Regions from separate parts of the Vibrio sp. JZG10 genome, predicted to be linked through region 1. Evidence: predicted binding sites of a transcription regulator. Region 1 holds the regulator's gene; the other holds the start of a gene.
The links. Region 1 encodes MetJ, which represses methionine synthesis genes. Its sites were predicted from a motif close to TTAGACNTNTANANGTCTAA; they were not measured.
Positions count from the first base shown of each region.

Region 2: metN (methionine ABC transporter ATP-binding protein MetN) is a predicted target of MetJ. The motif match lies at 4,825-4,844, and genes of this name have one in related genera.

Region 1 covers NZ_JBSUGE010000028.1:43,246-51,463, reverse strand. Annotated here, with positions in the region: gene ACWYVB_RS22025 ((2Fe-2S)-binding protein) at 28-216, shown strand; gene bfr (bacterioferritin) at 318-794, shown strand; gene ACWYVB_RS22015 (malic enzyme-like NAD(P)-binding protein) at 998-2,275, shown strand; gene metJ (met regulon transcriptional regulator MetJ) at 2,388-2,708, opposite strand; gene ACWYVB_RS22005 (O-succinylhomoserine (thiol)-lyase) at 2,934-4,094, shown strand; gene ACWYVB_RS22000 (bifunctional aspartate kinase/homoserine dehydrogenase II) at 4,110-6,518, shown strand; gene metF (methylenetetrahydrofolate reductase) at 6,780-7,682, shown strand; gene ACWYVB_RS21990 (PadR family transcriptional regulator) at 7,753-8,218, opposite strand, start outside.
Region 2 covers NZ_JBSUGE010000015.1:145,668-153,885, forward strand. Annotated here, with positions in the region: gene queF (NADPH-dependent 7-cyano-7-deazaguanine reductase QueF) at 1-607, opposite strand, end outside; gene syd (SecY-interacting protein) at 716-1,261, shown strand; gene ACWYVB_RS17230 (Zn-ribbon-containing protein) at 1,264-2,040, shown strand; gene ACWYVB_RS17235 (MetQ/NlpA family lipoprotein) at 2,154-2,963, opposite strand; gene ACWYVB_RS17240 (methionine ABC transporter permease) at 2,996-3,673, opposite strand; gene metN (methionine ABC transporter ATP-binding protein MetN) at 3,663-4,697, opposite strand; gene gmhB (D-glycero-beta-D-manno-heptose 1,7-bisphosphate 7-phosphatase) at 5,039-5,590, shown strand; gene treR (trehalose operon repressor TreR) at 5,694-6,641, shown strand; gene treB (PTS trehalose transporter subunit IIBC) at 6,820-8,218, shown strand, end outside.

The sequences.
Region 1 (8,218 bases):
ACAGGTTAATTTAATAGGTTTTTGATTATGTACGTTTGTCTTTGCCATGGGGTCTCCGACAAGAAAATTAGGAAGTTGGCGATAGATGAAGGCGTAACGGATATTAAAGGAATCAAAAAATGCACAGCATTGGGTAGCCAATGTGGTAAGTGCATCAGACAAGCCAAGGATATTTTAGCGGAAACCAGTTACACGGTATTCAAACAAGCTAGCTAATTACTGTGAGCATGCAGTAATTAAGTAATTATTTGCCTAGCGTTTTGACACCTTCTCATTTGCTTCTACATTTAAATGAAGCCAAAGAGGAGGTTTTTGTCATGAAAGGCGATCCAATCATCATCCAACATCTCAATAAAGTGCTCGGAAATGAGCTCATCGCTATTAATCAGTATTTTCTTCATGCTCGAATGTATAAGGACTGGGGGTTAAAGCACCTAGCAGATAAGGAATATCACGAATCTATCGATGAGATGAAACATGCCGATCATCTGATTGAGCGTATTTTGTTTCTTGAGGGCTTACCTAATCTACAAGATTTAGGCAAGTTGATGATAGGTGAAGACACTAAAGAAATGCTCGAGTGTGACTTAAAGCTTGAAATGGCCGCCATTCCAGATTTAAAAGATGCGATTGCTTATGCTGAAGACATTCGAGACTATGTGTCTCGCGATCTGTTTCAAGATATTCTTGAAGATGAAGAAGAGCATGTTGATTGGCTAGAGACGCAACTTGGCTTGATTGAAATGTCTGGCATTGAGAACTACCTCCAAGCGCAATACGTAGACGAAGAGTAATAACGTCCAGGATTTTGCGCACTTCAATTGTAAGAAGAAAAGAGCACCTGACTCGAAAATCAGGTGCTTATCCCCGCTATCTGGTCTAATCTCTTTTATTATCGGCTTTTTAAGGATATTGCTCGCAATCTTGCCTATGAAGTTTGATTTCTATCCGATAGAATTTATCCCCCCTTACCTAAAAATAAAAAAGAGAAACGTCCATGTCTGAAGACAATCGCCAAGCAGCCACTCCAGAAGAAGAACATCGCCAAAAAGCATTGGATTACCATGCTTATCCAACTCCAGGGAAGATTGCTGTCGAATTGACAAAGCCTGCGGAAACGGCGGGTGATCTTGCCCTTGCTTACAGCCCAGGTGTTGCAGAACCAGTGCGTGAAATCGCACAAAACCCTGATAACGTGTACAAGTACACAGCGAAAGGCAACATGGTTGCTGTTATTTCTAACGGTACCGCTATTTTAGGTCTAGGTAACCTAGGTCCACTTGCATCTAAGCCAGTGATGGAAGGTAAAGCGTTACTGTTTAAACGTTTTGCAGGTCTTGATTCGATTGATATTGAAGTTAAGCACCGCACGATCGATGAATTTGTTGATACTGTTGCAAGCATTGCAGACACCTTTGGTGGTATCAACCTTGAAGATATTAAAGCACCAGATTGCTTTGAGATTGAAAAGCGTCTAATTGAACGTTGTGATGTACCAGTATTCCACGATGATCAGCACGGTACTGCGATTGTAACGGCAGCAGGCATGCTGAACGCGATCGAACTTCAAGGTAAGAAGCTTGAAGACTCAACGATCGTTTGTCTTGGCGCTGGCGCTGCAGCTGTTGCGTGTATGGAGCTGCTGATTAAATGTGGTGCAATGCGCGAAAAAATTTACATGCTGGATCGTAAAGGTGTGATCCACACTCGTCGTGATGATCTTAATGAATACAAGCAGCTATTCGCAAACAACACGGACAAACGCACATTAGAAGACGTGATTGAAGGCGCGGATCTGTTCCTAGGTGTATCTGGTCCAAACCTATTGCCAGCGGAAGCGTTGAAGCTGATGGCAGATAAGCCAATCGTATTTGCATGTTCGAATCCAGATCCTGAAATTAAGCCGGAACTTGCCCACGCTGTTCGTGATGATTTGATCATGGGGACTGGCCGTAGTGATTACCCGAACCAAGTAAACAACGTATTGTGTTTCCCATTCATCTTCCGTGGTGCTCTTGATGTGCGCGCAAGTGAAATCAATGATGAAATGAAACTTGCAGCCGTTGAGGCGATTCGTGAGCTAGCAAAAGAGCCTGTACCTGAAACTGTATTGAAGGCCGCAGGCGTCGATAAGCTTGAGTTTGGTGCAGACTACATCATTCCAAAACCAATGGATTCACGTTTACTACCACGTGTTGCAAAAGCTGTGGCTCAGGCGGCAGTTGATTCAGGTGTTGCTCGTATCGAGATGCCTGAAAACTACATGGCAGAGTAATATATCTATTAGATGTGATGTACAAAAAATGGGACGCAATTGCGTCCCATTTTTTATATCATTCTTTTGGCTCGAGATAAGAATTGCTATCAGAAGCCTCCAGTCTCGCTTTTTACTCTTCGTCAAATGACTCAAATTCGATGCCCATTTCGGTCATCAGTGCTTTTACTTCTGTTGGAATATCATCTGGACGGTCTTTACGAAGGTCTTCATCTGTTGGAAGTGGCTGACCTGTATACGCGTGCAAAAATGCTTCGCATAGTAATTCACTATTGGTTGCATGGCGTAAGTTATTGATCTGACGGCGAGTACGCTCATCAGTTAGCACTTTTAAAACTTTTAGCGGGATAGAGACGGTAATTTTTTTTACTTGTTCGCTTTTTTTGCCGTGCTCTGCATATGGGCTAATGTATTCGCCATTCCAGTCAGCCATTGCACACCTTCATTTATGTAATCGGTTAAAAATAATTTAGGTGCTGATTTTAGCTGCATTTACCGCCATAAGCAAAGACATATAGACGTCTAGAAGTGTTGACGTCTCATTTTTTGACGAGTAAAGTGAACAGAACAGCAAAGGAAGCGTGTTGATCACTTTATTTTACTCATTAGATATAGCGCATTCCTATTTAGAAGTCATTACCCGTGAAAGGATACACCCATGAGCTCTCGCAAACCTGCGACCATTGCAGTACGCACTGGTATTGAATCAGACAGCCAATATCACGCTGTCGTTCCACCTATTTATCTTTCCACTAACTATGGTTTTCCTGCTTTTGGTGAAGTACCTAAGTATGATTACACGCGATCTGGAAATCCAAACCGCGGACTGTTGGAAAGTGCGTTATCTGAACTCGAGTCTGGAAAAGGAGCGGTTGTCACGAACTGCGGTACGTCGGCATTAAATTTATGGGTGTCCGCTTTTCTTGGCCCTGATGATCTCATTATTGCTCCTCACGATTGTTATGGCGGCACCTATCGTCTTTTTAATACCCGAGCCAACAAAGGCGATTTTAAGGTTCAGTTTGTCGATCAATCAGACGAGCAAGCTTTGGATGCAGCATTAGCACAAAAACCAAAACTCATTTTGCTAGAAACTCCGTCAAACCCTCTGGTTCGCGTAGTGGATATTGCAGCTACCTGTGAAAAAGCGAAACAAGTCGGCGCGTTAGTTGCGGTGGACAATACCTTTTTGACACCCGTGTACCAAAAACCTTTAGAGCTAGGTGCGGATTTTGTTATCCACTCCACAACGAAGTACATCAACGGTCATTCAGACGTGATTGGTGGCGTGATCATCACCAAAACAGAAGCGCATGCAGAAGAGCTTGCATGGTGGGGCAATTGCATTGGTGCGACTGGCACACCTTTCGATAGTTATATGACGTTGCGAGGCATTCGTACACTTGGTGCTCGCATGCGAGTGCATGAAGAGAGTTCACAGCAGGTACTGGCTTATCTCCAGAAGCAAGCGTTAGTTAAAACCATTTATCATCCAAGCCTGCCGGAGCACCCGGGTCATGACATTGCTAAAAAGCAGCAAACGGGCTTTGGCTCTATGCTGAGCTTTGAGTTTGCCGGTTCGTTTGAGCAGTTAAAAGTGTTCGTTAAAGAGCTCCAACTGTTTTCATTGGCTGAGTCATTAGGTGGAGTAGAAAGCTTGATTTGTCATCCGGCATCCATGACGCATCGCGCTATGGGAGAGGAAGCACTTGCAGATGCGGGGGTGTCGCATCAACTATTGCGTTTGTCTGTCGGCTTGGAAGATGCACAAGATCTCATCACAGATTTAGAGCAAGCATTCGCTAAAGCTGCCCAATAATAGGAGACGAGAATAATGACTGTACAACGTCAGCTGCATAAGTTTGGTGGCAGTAGCTTAGCAAACCCAGAATGCTATTTACGCGTTGTGGATATTCTTAAGGAGTATTCGACGGAAAATGATCTTGTGGTCGTTTCGGCGGCAGGAAAAACCACTAACCGCTTGATTGAGTTCCTAGAAGGGTTAGACAAAGATGGCCGAATCGCGCATGAAGCACTTCAAAGCCTAAGACAGTTCCAAACTGAGCTAATAGAAAACTTGTTGGAAAATGAAGTACAAGAAGAGCTATTAGCGTTACTGCATGATGAGTTCAGTACCTTATCTGAGCTGACAGCACCACTCACTGGCGCGCAAAAAGCCGCGGTACTAGGACACGGAGAAGTTTGGTCTGCTCGCCTATTGGCCGCGTTATTATCTCAACGTTCTATCCCCGCTGTCGCACAAGATGCACGAGCGTTTTTACGTGCGGAAGCCGGGACTCAACCTGAAGTTGATCGCGCTCGTTCATATCCTTTGATAAAAGAAGTTCTCGCGCAACACAATCATAAACGTGTGGTAATTACTGGCTTTATGGCTCAGAACGAGGCGGGCGAAACCATTTTACTTGGTCGTAATGGCTCTGACTATTCTGCAACTGTCATTGGTGCTCTGGCTGAAGTGAGCACGGTCACCATTTGGAGTGACGTTGCCGGTGTCTATAGTGCCGATCCGCGTTTGGTGGCAGACGCGTGTCTGTTACCGTTACTTCGATTGGATGAAGCCAGCGAACTCGCCCGTTTAGCCGCCCCAGTCCTACACAGTCGTACACTTCAGCCTGTGGCGCAAAGTACTATGGATCTCAACCTCAAGTGTAGCTATCTGCCGGAATCGGGCTCCACTCGTATTGAGCGTGTCTTAGCGTCTGGCCGTGGCGCTAAAATTATTACCTCGCTGGATGATGTTTTATTGGTGCAGCTGTCTTTCATGCATGGGCACGACTTCGAAAAAACACAGAATGATGTATTACAAGCGTTGCAGCGAGCGCAATTGGAGCCATTGGCATTTGAGGCACAGCCCGATCAACACACGTTGCGCTTGGCGTATACCGCAGAAATTGCCGGTGGCGCACTGAAACACTTACAAGAGCTTGCGGTTGAAGCGGAGATTAAGCTCAAAGAAGGCTACTCTCTCTTGGCGGCGGTAGGCGCTGGCGTTACGAAAAACGCCAACCATTGTTTTGGTTTTTATCAGAAGTTAAAACACTCTCCGGTTGAATTTATTTCTGAAACTGAGTCGGGGCTGAGTTTAGTCGCCGTTTTGCGTCGTACTGATACCGAAGTGTTGGTTCAAACGATTCATAGCCAGTTGTTCCAAGCACAAAAGCGCGTGGCGGTGGCTTTATGTGGCAAGGGCAACATTGGTTCTAGTTGGTTAAATTTATTTGCAACTCAAAAAGGTGAGCTCGAAAAACGTCATGGCATGAGCTTCGACCTTGTCGCAGTCGTGGATAGTCAAACCTACTGGTTCGATGAGCAAGGTATTGATGCAGCAAGTGTTGCTGAACGATTTGATGATGAAAGCCTAGCAAACGATGGGTCTTGGTTGAATCATTTAGGAGCGCTAAAAAATTACGATGAAGCCGTAGTGCTTGATGTGACAGCGAGCAAAGACTTAGCTCAGCGCTATGTAGAAATTGCGCAGCAGGGCATTCATTTGATTTCCGCTAACAAAGTGGCGGGTTCGGCTGATAGCCAGTATTACCATCAGGTTCAAGATGCATTCGCTAAAATTGGTCGTTATTGGCTGTACAATGCGACGGTTGGTGCGGGGTTACCGATAAACCATACCGTGCGAGATCTACGTGAAAGTGGTGATGAGATCGTTGCTCTATCGGGTATTTTCTCAGGGACGTTATCATGGTTATTCCAACAATTTGACGGCTCAGTACCATTTAATGATTTAGTCGACCTCGCTTGGCAGCAAGGTTTAACAGAGCCTGATCCTCGTTCTGATTTAGATGGTTCAGATGTGATGCGTAAGCTGGTTATCTTAGCTCGAGAGTCTGGTCTCGATATTGAGCCGGGCAGCGTTAAGGTTGAATCTCTGGTACCAGAAGAATTAAGAGAACTTAGCATCGATGACTTCTTCGATAACGGAGGGCTGTTGAGTGAAATACTGCAAGAGCGCCTGACAAAAGCACAGAGAAACGACCAAGTGCTTCGCTACGTTGCGCGTTTAGAAAAAAATGGTAAAGCGACGGTGGGAGTAGAAGCGTTATCTCGTGAACATGCACTCGCCAACCTACTGCCGTGCGACAACATTTTTGCCATTGAAAGTAAGTGGTACAAAGATAACCCACTCGTTATTCGAGGGCCTGGCGCAGGAAGAGAAGTGACAGCCGGCGCGATTCAATCCGACCTCAACCGATTAGCCGGTTTATTCTAAAGTTGCGAGATACCTAAAACCCTGGAACCCGACCAGGGTTTTTTATTTTTCCTTCAGTGTCATACTGAAGTATCGGCTTGTGATAAGTGGTGAAATAACGTTCAAGTAATAACTTGAACTATCCTCATTATTAACTTGAGAAAAATTCATAATTACAAGGTTGACATTAAATCGTATTCAATACATTCTGTAGACATATAGACGTCTAAACGTCGATTTAAGGAATTTGTTTTCGTGGCGGAGTGCCACAGGGAGAGTAAGATGGGATACACGCACGCAGGCCATATTGACGCCTTGAACCAGAATATTGCTGAGTTGTCAGACAACATCAATGTATCATTTGAGTTTTTTCCACCAAGCAGCGCTAAGATGGAAGAGACACTCTGGAATTCAGTGCACCGTCTTAAAACGCTCCAACCTAAATTTGTTTCTGTTACTTACGGCGCGAACTCTGGCGAGCGTGACAGAACGCACTCCATCATTAAAGAAATCAAAGCAACAACAGGATTGGTTGCCGCTCCTCACCTCACTTGTATTGATGCGACTCGCGAAGAGTTGATTAATATTGCCGATGATTACTGGAATAATGGCATTGAAAATATCGTTGCTCTGCGTGGTGATATTCCTCCTGGTGGCGGTGCGCCTGACATGTATGCCTCGGATCTGGTTGAGTTGCTGAAATCACGTCACGATTTTGATATCTCAGTTGCCGCGTTTCCTGAGGTTCACCCTGAAGCTAAAAGTGCGCAGTCTGACTTATTGAACCTAAAACGTAAGGTTGATGCTGGCGCAAACCGTGCAATTACTCAGTTCTTTTTTGATGTTGAGTCTTATCTTCGATTCCGTGACCGTTGTGTAGCGGCAGGAATTGACGTGGAAATTGTGCCAGGAATTTTGCCTGTATCGAACTTTAAGCAAGCCTCTCGCTTTGCTGCGCAGAACAATGTGAAAGTACCAGGCTGGATGAGTAAACAGTTCGAAGGCTTGGATGATGATCCGGTGACTCGTCAGCTTGTGGGAGCAAGCCAAGCTATTGATATGGTGCGCGTACTGAGTCGTGAAGGCGTTAAGGATTTCCACTTCTACACCCTAAACCGTGCAGAGATGACTTACGCTTTATGTCATACGCTAGGCGTTCGTCCTCGCGCTGTAGTAGGTGCATAAATCGGGTTTCAAAAAGACAAAAGGCTTGCCGAGTGGCAAGCCTTTTTCGTTGTATCAAAGTAAAAGGAAATTAACCAATCACTTCAAGTTCTGTTAGGACTTCTTCAGCCCACGTGATCCACGTTTCACGTAACAGTAGGTTACGACGAAGCGTTAAACGCTCTAGGCGAGCTTGTTTGTCTAAAGTTGACGGCGTTGCGTAGTAAGCCGCTTCAATTTCTTTGTAGTGAGAAACCAGTTTGCGAGACTCTTCAACCAGTTCGGCGAGTTGATCACGGAAAGGTGTTGATGGTTGAACGGCACATGCCATCAATTTCGCTGAAAATTCATCACGAACAGTCGGGTGTGCAGTTGGTTGATCAAACCATTCTCCTAAAGCGCTGCGACCAGCATCTGTGATGGAGTAAACCTTACGGTCTGGTTTGCCTTCTTGGGGTTCTAATACGCAAGTAACCAGCTCTTTCTCGGCCATTTTATTGAGTTCACGGTACACTTGTTGGTGGCTTGCTTTCCAGAAGTAACCGATGCTAGCAGAG
Region 2 (8,218 bases), on a different contig from region 1:
AGCGAATTTCTACACTGCCCCAGTCGGGTTGATTGGTGATCAAACAGTTTGACTTCAATAGGTGGCTATGTAGGATTTCTTCCACTTGCTCTTCACCTGCTGCGCCTTCAAGCAAATCGGCATCAAAATCGTAACTGGTGATGTCAATGTCTTGGTCATCAATACATTCGCCTTCCATTGTCACAATAGGCTGATTGGTGTAGTGAGTCACCGGGTTCACCTCGACCAACACCTTTTCACCGGCACATTCAGATAGGTCTTGCGTTAAACGCTCTTCAACTTCTTCCCAGCTTGAAAAACGGGTTTGGTTGTAGCTGTTTAAGTACAGTTTGAAAGACTTCGACTCAATCAAGTTTGCACTGGTGGCTGGAATGTATACTTCGCCAACGGCCACTTGTGGTAAGCCTTTACTATTTAACCAAGAGAGCTCGTACAGCGTCCAAATGTCGTGGCCCATAAAAGGAAGGCTGTCGCCTAACTGAAGGTCATCTCGGTTCAGGCTACGAGGAACTGGTTGCAGCAAGCTTGGATCGTATTGGTTCGCATACTCGGTCTTTTTACCTAGTGTTAGGCCAGCAAGCTCTTTAGCGTCAGAATATTTGCTCATACTTTGTGGTCGTTTTCGATTAGAATAGCGAGAATTTTACTGAATCCGCTGGTCAATTGCTATCCGGCAAACACGGCTATCTGATAAATAAGGAATGAGGAGACCTTCATGACCCAAAACGTTACTCAGGCGCTACAAGAGTTCAGCCTGCGCTACCAACAAGCTTGGCAAGCTAAATATAATGAGTTGCCAAGCAGTGAAGAGCTTGCAGATCTTGTTTCTCCTTGTGTCGAAGAGAAGCGTGATGGAAAGGTGCTTTGGAAAGCGGTCGCACGTGATGAAATGGCCGATTTCACTAATGTGGAAAATGCGATTGAGTTGTCACTGCAAGATGATGTAAAAGCCTTTTATGGTTCTCAATACAGCGCCGATATGGAGGCAACTTGGCAAGGTAATTCGTTGACGCTGCTGCAAGTGTGGAGCGATGATGATTTTGTGCGCCTACAAGAAAATATTCTTGGTCATTTGGTGACGCAACGTCGCCTGAAACTTAAACCAACGGTATTTATCGCGGCGACAGATGAGGAAATGGATGTGATCTCGATTTGTAACCTCACTGGTAATGTGATTTTAGAGCGTTTAGGTACGTCTAAACGCGATGTGCTGGCGGATTCATTGGCTGAGTTCTTGAGCAAGTTAGAGGCCGCTGTCTAAATATGTACGTTGTTGAGTTGCAGTTTGAGTGTTTTGATAACACCACCGTCAGCGCGGTAGACAAAGCCATTAATGGCTTGATGGATGCGTTGCGTTACAACGGCCAAGTACTAGGCCGTGAATTCCCGATAGTGATGGGAGATGGCGAGTTTTATGTTCGTGTCGTTTGCCCAGAGCAAGACAGTTTGCATCCACGTTATCACTCAGATTTTGTCAAAGTGTGCATGAACCGTTTGTCAGACGCGTCTTTGCTTGCACCGAAAATGCGTATGCTTGGCCGTGATTTAAATTCAGAACAAGCGGCCGAAGAAGAGATCCCTAGCTGGCAAGTGTTGTACACGACTTATGTTCATACGTGTTCGCCATTGCGCAGTGGGGAAACGTTGTTGCCGATTCCTTTGTATCGCAATGAGCCGACGCTAAATGGTGACCATAAAGCCGTCATCAAATGGCAGACAGAATGGCAAGCGTGCGATGAAATCCAAATGGCTGGCGGGTGCCGTGCAGAGCATGCGGCGCTGCACGAGATTTGCGATGTAGACAGCGTGTTGTTCCGCCGCGGTTGGGATTTGCGAGGTCGTATCGAATACATCACCAAGGTTCCAACATACTATTACCAGTATCGCGTGGGCGGTCAGTCGCTGGAGAGCGAGAAAGCGCGCAAGTGCCCAAAATGCGGTGGAGAGTGGCTACTCGATGAGCCACTACATGACATATTTCACTTTAAGTGTGATGACTGCCGAATCGTGTCGAATATCTCTTGGGACCACCTAAAGTAACTAATTGAGGTTAGTTAAATGGTTAGATAGAGAAATAAAAAGGGCTGATGTTTTCACATCAGCCCTTTTTTATGCTCAGACTATTATTTTCAGTATGGTTTAGAAAAGTGGGATTACCAACCTTTCACTACGCCGCCTTTGAATAGCTCTTTTGCAGCTTCGTAAACTTCTTCCGTTTGGTAAGCTTTTACGAAGTTTTGTACGTTTTGCGCATTAACATTTTCTTCGCGAGCAACAATTAGGTTTACGTATGGTGAGTCTTTATCTTCAACGAACACGCCGTCACGCTCTGGCGATAGGTCGATAGAGCTTGCGTAAGTGGTGTTGATGATAGATAGCGTTACGTCATCCAATGAACGTGGAAGTTGTGGCGCTTCTAACTCAATGATTTCGATATTTTTAGGGTTGCCTACGATGTCACGTACTGTAGCGAGTAGACCAACGCCATCACGTAGCGTAATCAAACCTTGTTGCTCAAGAAGCAGTAGTGAGCGACCTAGGTTTGTTGGATCGTTTGGAACTGCGATGCGTGCGCCATCTTGGATTTCATCGATTGACTTCACTTGCTTAGAGTAACCAGCAATAGGGTAAACGAATGAGTTACCCGCGATAGCCAGTTTGTAGCCGCGGTCTTTCACTTGTTGGTCTAGGTATGGTTTATGTTGGAACGCATTCGCGTCTACTGAACCATCATCCAGAGCGGCATTTGGCGTTACGTAATCGGTAAATGTTACTAACTCAACGTCTAGGTTGTACTTTTCTTTTGCTACTTTAGCTGCCACTTCGGCAACTTGTGCTTCAGCACCAGCAATAACGCCAACTTTTACTTTATTTACGTCTACTTCTTTGTCGCCACAACCCGCTAGAACAAGAGCAGAAGCGGCTGTTGCTACAGTCAAAAGACCTTTAAGGCTAAATTTCATCTTTATCTCCTTATAATTTGTATTTTCAATGCTTATCTGTGGTCTACACGGCGCACCACTGCGTCACCGATAGACTGAATAATCTGTACTAGAACAATCAGCATCACGACAGTCACAGCCATGATAGTTACATCGTAGCGGTGGAAACCGTAACGGATGGCTACGTCGCCGAGGCCGCCGCCGCCTACCGTACCCGCCATGGCCGAGTAGCTAACGAGAGTGACTAAGGTGATCGTTACTGAGTTAACAATAGTCGGCATTGCTTCAGGTAGTAGAACTTTTGTGATGATCTGTGTTGGTGTCGCCCCCATTGATTGTGCCGCTTCCACCAAGCCTGTTGGTACCTCTAACAAAGCACCTTCAATAAGACGGGCAACAAACGGAATGGCACCAATAGTCAGTGGGACGATTGCTGCGGTTGTACCGATAAAGGTTCCAACTAGCATTTTTGTCACTGGAATAATCGCAACCATCAGGACGAGGAATGGCACAGAACGACCAATGTTAACGACAGCGCCTAAGCTGCTATTTAGTTTGGTGTTTTCAAGTAGGCCGCCTTTCTTAGTAATATGGAGGATTACGCCTAATGGAATACCCACGGCAAAGCCGACTAATCCGGCAACCGCAACCATGTAAAGCGTTTCCCACGTTGCACCTAAAAGTAGTTTGCTGTTTAAACTCAGCCATTCAGAAATTGTGTTAAAGGACATAACCAAGTACCTCTACTTTTACGTTGTGCTTACGCAGGTATTCCAATGCTGCGTTATCATCTTCTTCGTTACCAAATAGCTCTGCGACCATCATGCCGAATTTCACGCCGCCAGCGTAATCAAGATCGGAGCTCAAAATACTCACATCAATATTGTATTTACGAGAAATTTGCGACATTAACGGTGCATCGACGGTTGCGCCAGTAAACTCTAAGCGAACCAACGGGTAGCTGCCATCAACACGCTCTGCTTGCAGACGTGCTTGGTAATCTTCAGGAATGGATAGATCCAGCGTTGAGCGAATGAATTGGTGCGCCAGCTCCGTTTTAGGGTGCGCGAAAATATCGCCAACGGTGCCTTTCTCCACCAATTCACCACCACCGATGATCGCCACTTCGTGACAGATGCTTTTTACCACTTCCATTTCGTGGGTGATCAGTAGAATCGTGATGTTGAGTTTGCGGTTGATCTCTTTCAATAGCTCAAGGATAGATTGAGTTGTTGCAGGATCCAGTGCGCTAGTGGCTTCGTCACACAGTAGTACGCTTGGATCGGATGCCAATGCGCGAGCAATAGCCACACGTTGTTTTTGACCGCCACTTAGGTTGGACGGATAGCTTTCGTGTTTGTCGGCTAAGCCAACAAGTTTTAATAACTCAGTGACTTTTGTTGTGATTTGCGATTTGTCTTTGCCTGCCAGTTCCAGTGGTAGCGCCACGTTATCAAACACAGTACGAGACGAGAGCAGATTAAAATGCTGAAAGATCATGCCGATGTTACGGCGCGTTTCGACCAACTGCTTTTTGCTGAGTTTTGTTAAATCAATGCCATCAACGATGATGGAGCCAGATGTTGGTGCTTCTAACATGTTTACGCAGCGGATCAGCGTACTTTTACCAGCACCAGATGAACCGATAACACCGAAGATGGTGCCCTTGGCGATGTGTAGGTTAATGTCTTTCAGGGCAAGGATTTCCTTACTGCCTTGGTAGAACACTTTATTGACGTTTTTTATTTCTATCATGTTTCAACCTGCCCAAAGATACGGGGAACTTCGCTGTCAAAAACGGCATTTGACAGAACTTAATGTTGAGCTTTATCTCACTTCTCAGTTGATGCTATGGGTTAACCAGAATGAAGTCAATAGATATTTTTACGTCTAGACGTCTAAATGTATAGATGTTCTGTTTTGGAAAGAATGAGGAGTAAGTTACGAAGAGAAGATAAGCGGAGAGACCCCTCAGAATTACCGATTCTTGCCCAACAAATCAACTGTTTTGTCGAGGCCTAGAACGAATTAGATAGTGTTGAAGTTTATAAGGTATGTAATAATCTGATTAAACCGAGTTAATAGAGAAATATGTTTTGGCAAAACCTGCTGTTTTTATCGATCGTGATGGCGTGATAAACGTTGACCACGGCTACGTTCATGACGAACATGATTTTGAGTACATTGATGGTGTGTTTGAAGCGACGAAAGCGCTGAAAGATCAAGGTTACCTCTTAGTGCTAGTGACGAATCAATCGGGCATCGCACGTGGTAAATTCAGTGAAGACCGTTTCTTGTCTCTGACTCAATGGATGGACTGGAACTTTGTTGATCATGGTGTTGAGTTTGATGGTATCTACTACTGTCCACATCACCCTGAACATGGCATTGGGGATTACAAGCAGGATTGTGATTGCCGCAAGCCTAAGCCTGGTATGTTTATCTCTGCTCGCGACTTCTTGAAAATCGACATGGAAAAATCTGTGATGATTGGTGATAAAGCCGAAGACATGATGGCAGCAGAAGCAGCGGGCGTTGGCACCAAGATTTTGGTTCGCACAGGTAAGCCAATCACCGAGCAAGGTGAAGCATTGGCAACGGTTGTGCTTGATAGTGTTGCTGACGTGCCTGCATATCTAAAGAAATAATCTGCACAATTCGCATATTTAAGGGAAGCGTTTGCTTCCCTTTTCTCTTATTACTGTTAAAGTTCAGTCACCTAAGCATTCATCCATTCTAGTTTGATCACTTATGAGCAAAAAACTCACCATTCTTGATATCGCGAAATTGGCAGGCGTTGGCAAATCAACAGTAAGCCGTGTGCTTACCAACGATCCAAAAGTGAAACCTCAAACGCGAGAGAAAGTAGAGCAAATCATTCGTGAATCTGGCTATGTACCGTCCAAATCTGCGCAATCAATGCGTGGCGGTAGCCAAAAAGTCATTGGTGTTATCATCTCCCGTCTAGACTCACCATCAGAAAATCGCGCCGTTGGTACAATGCTCAATGCATTGTATTCCGCTGGTTATGATGCAGTGATCATGGAGAGTCAGTTTGACCGCGACAAAACCAATGAGCACTTGAGTGTGCTTAAGCGTCGCAATGTGGATGGCGTGATTGTATTTGGCTTTACTGGGTGCGATGAGCAAGCCTTAGCCGAGTGGGGCAATCGCATTGTGGTGATTGCGATGGATACCGATAACGTCTCTTCCATCAATTATGATAACCAAGGCGTGATAGACATGGCTTTGTCTCACCTTGAGCAGCAATCTTTATCTCGCATTGCTTATATTGGTGTTGATCCTGAAGACAAAACCACTGGCTTAGCTCGTCTAAATGCTTATAAATCGTGGTGTAAACGCAAGCAACTTACGCCTTGCTTCCAAACCGGTAAGCTTAGCCATGAAAGTGCTTATCAGCTGGTGGACCACGTTCTGAAAGCAGACACGCAAGCCATTGTGTGTGCCAGCGATACCATTGCATTGGGCGTAATCAAGCGTCTTCAAGAGTTAGGTCGTGAAGACGTGGTCGTGACAGGCGTGGGTGGTAACGAGTTGCTTTCTTTCCTTTTCCCTAAAGTATTTAGTGTCGATCCTGGTTATACCCTTGCGGGTGAAAAGTCCGCTAAAATGCTGATTAATCAATTAAATGGCGATGAAGAAGTCGTTCACTTCACTCAACAACCTATTTGCCGCTAATCCACACTACAACGATTTGCTCTAGAATTATACTGTGATCATTCTCAATTAATGGGACTGTTCCCATTTTGTTTTTTGTCTTTGAGTGGCAATATTAAAATTAAGAAATGGGAATGTTCCCATTTATAAAAAAATAAAATGATGAATCGAATGTATCCAATACAGGGTGGACAAAGTTATGAGTAAGATTGCGCGTAAAGACGTGGAGCGTCTTATTGAGCTGGTCGGGGGGCCGGACAATATTGCCAGTGTAAGCCATTGTTTAACTCGCTTGCGTTTTGTTCTAAACGATACGGACAAAGCAGACACGAAACAGTTAGAAGCATTACCTATGGTGAAGGGCTGCTTTACCAACGCAGGTCAATTCCAAGTCGTCATCGGCACTGAAGTTGATGAGGTTTACAAAGTACTGATCGAGCTTAGCGGTAAAAGTGAAGCGAGCAAAGACGAATCCAAGAATGCTGCTCGCCAAAACATGAATATCGTTGAGCGTGGTATTTCCCACCTTGCAGAAATCTTTGTACCACTGTTGCCTGCGATCATTACTGGTGGTTTGATTCTTGGTTTCCGTAATGTGATTGGCGACATCAAGATGTTTGATGGTCAAACCCTAACGGAAATCAGTCAGTTTTGGGCGACTGTTCATTCATTCCTATGGTTAATTGGTGAAGCAATTTTCTTCTTCCTACCCGTTGGTGTGTGTTGGTCGACCGTGAAAAAGCTCGGTGGTACACCGATTCTGGGTATCACGCTTGGTGTAACTTTGGTTTCGCCGCAGTTAATGAACGCCTACCTGATTGGTAAGCAAGTACCTGAAGTGTGGGACTTTGGGTTGTTTGCGATTGAGAAAGTCGGTTACCAAGCGCAGGTGATTCCCGCGATGTTAGCAGGTATCGCACTGGCGTTTATCGAAACACGCTTAAAACGCATCATTCCGTCTTACCTTTACCTAGTAGTAGTACCGTTTGTTTCTATCATTGTGTCTGTGATTCTTGCGCACTCTATCATTGGCCCATTCGGTCGTATGTTGGGTGACGGCGTTGCTTTCGCAGCAAAAGCAGCCATGACGGGTGACTTCGCGATGATTGGTTCAACCATCTTCGGCTTCTTATACGCGCCACTTGTGATCACAGGTATCCACCACACAACCAACGCCGTTGACTTGCAGTTGATGCAAGAATTGGGTGGCACGCCGATTTGGCCTTTGATTGCACTATCGAACATTGCTCAAGCATCGGCAGTGGTTGGCATCATTATCATCAGTAAAAAGCAGGATGAGCGTGAAATCTCAGTGCCAGCAGCGATTTCTGCCTACCTTGGCGTAACGGAGCCGGCGATGTACGGCATCAACTTGAAATACAAGTTCCCAATGTTGAGTGCGATGATCGGTAGTGCATGTGCTGCTGCTATCTGTGGTAGTGCGGGCGTCATGGCGAACGGTATCGGTGTGGGCGGCTTGCCGGGCATCTTATCTATCCAGCCGCAGTTCTGGGGCATCTTTGCTCTGGCGATGTTGGTCGCGATGGTGGTACCCGCTGCATTAACGTTACTTCTTTATAAGCGTGCACAAGCGAAAG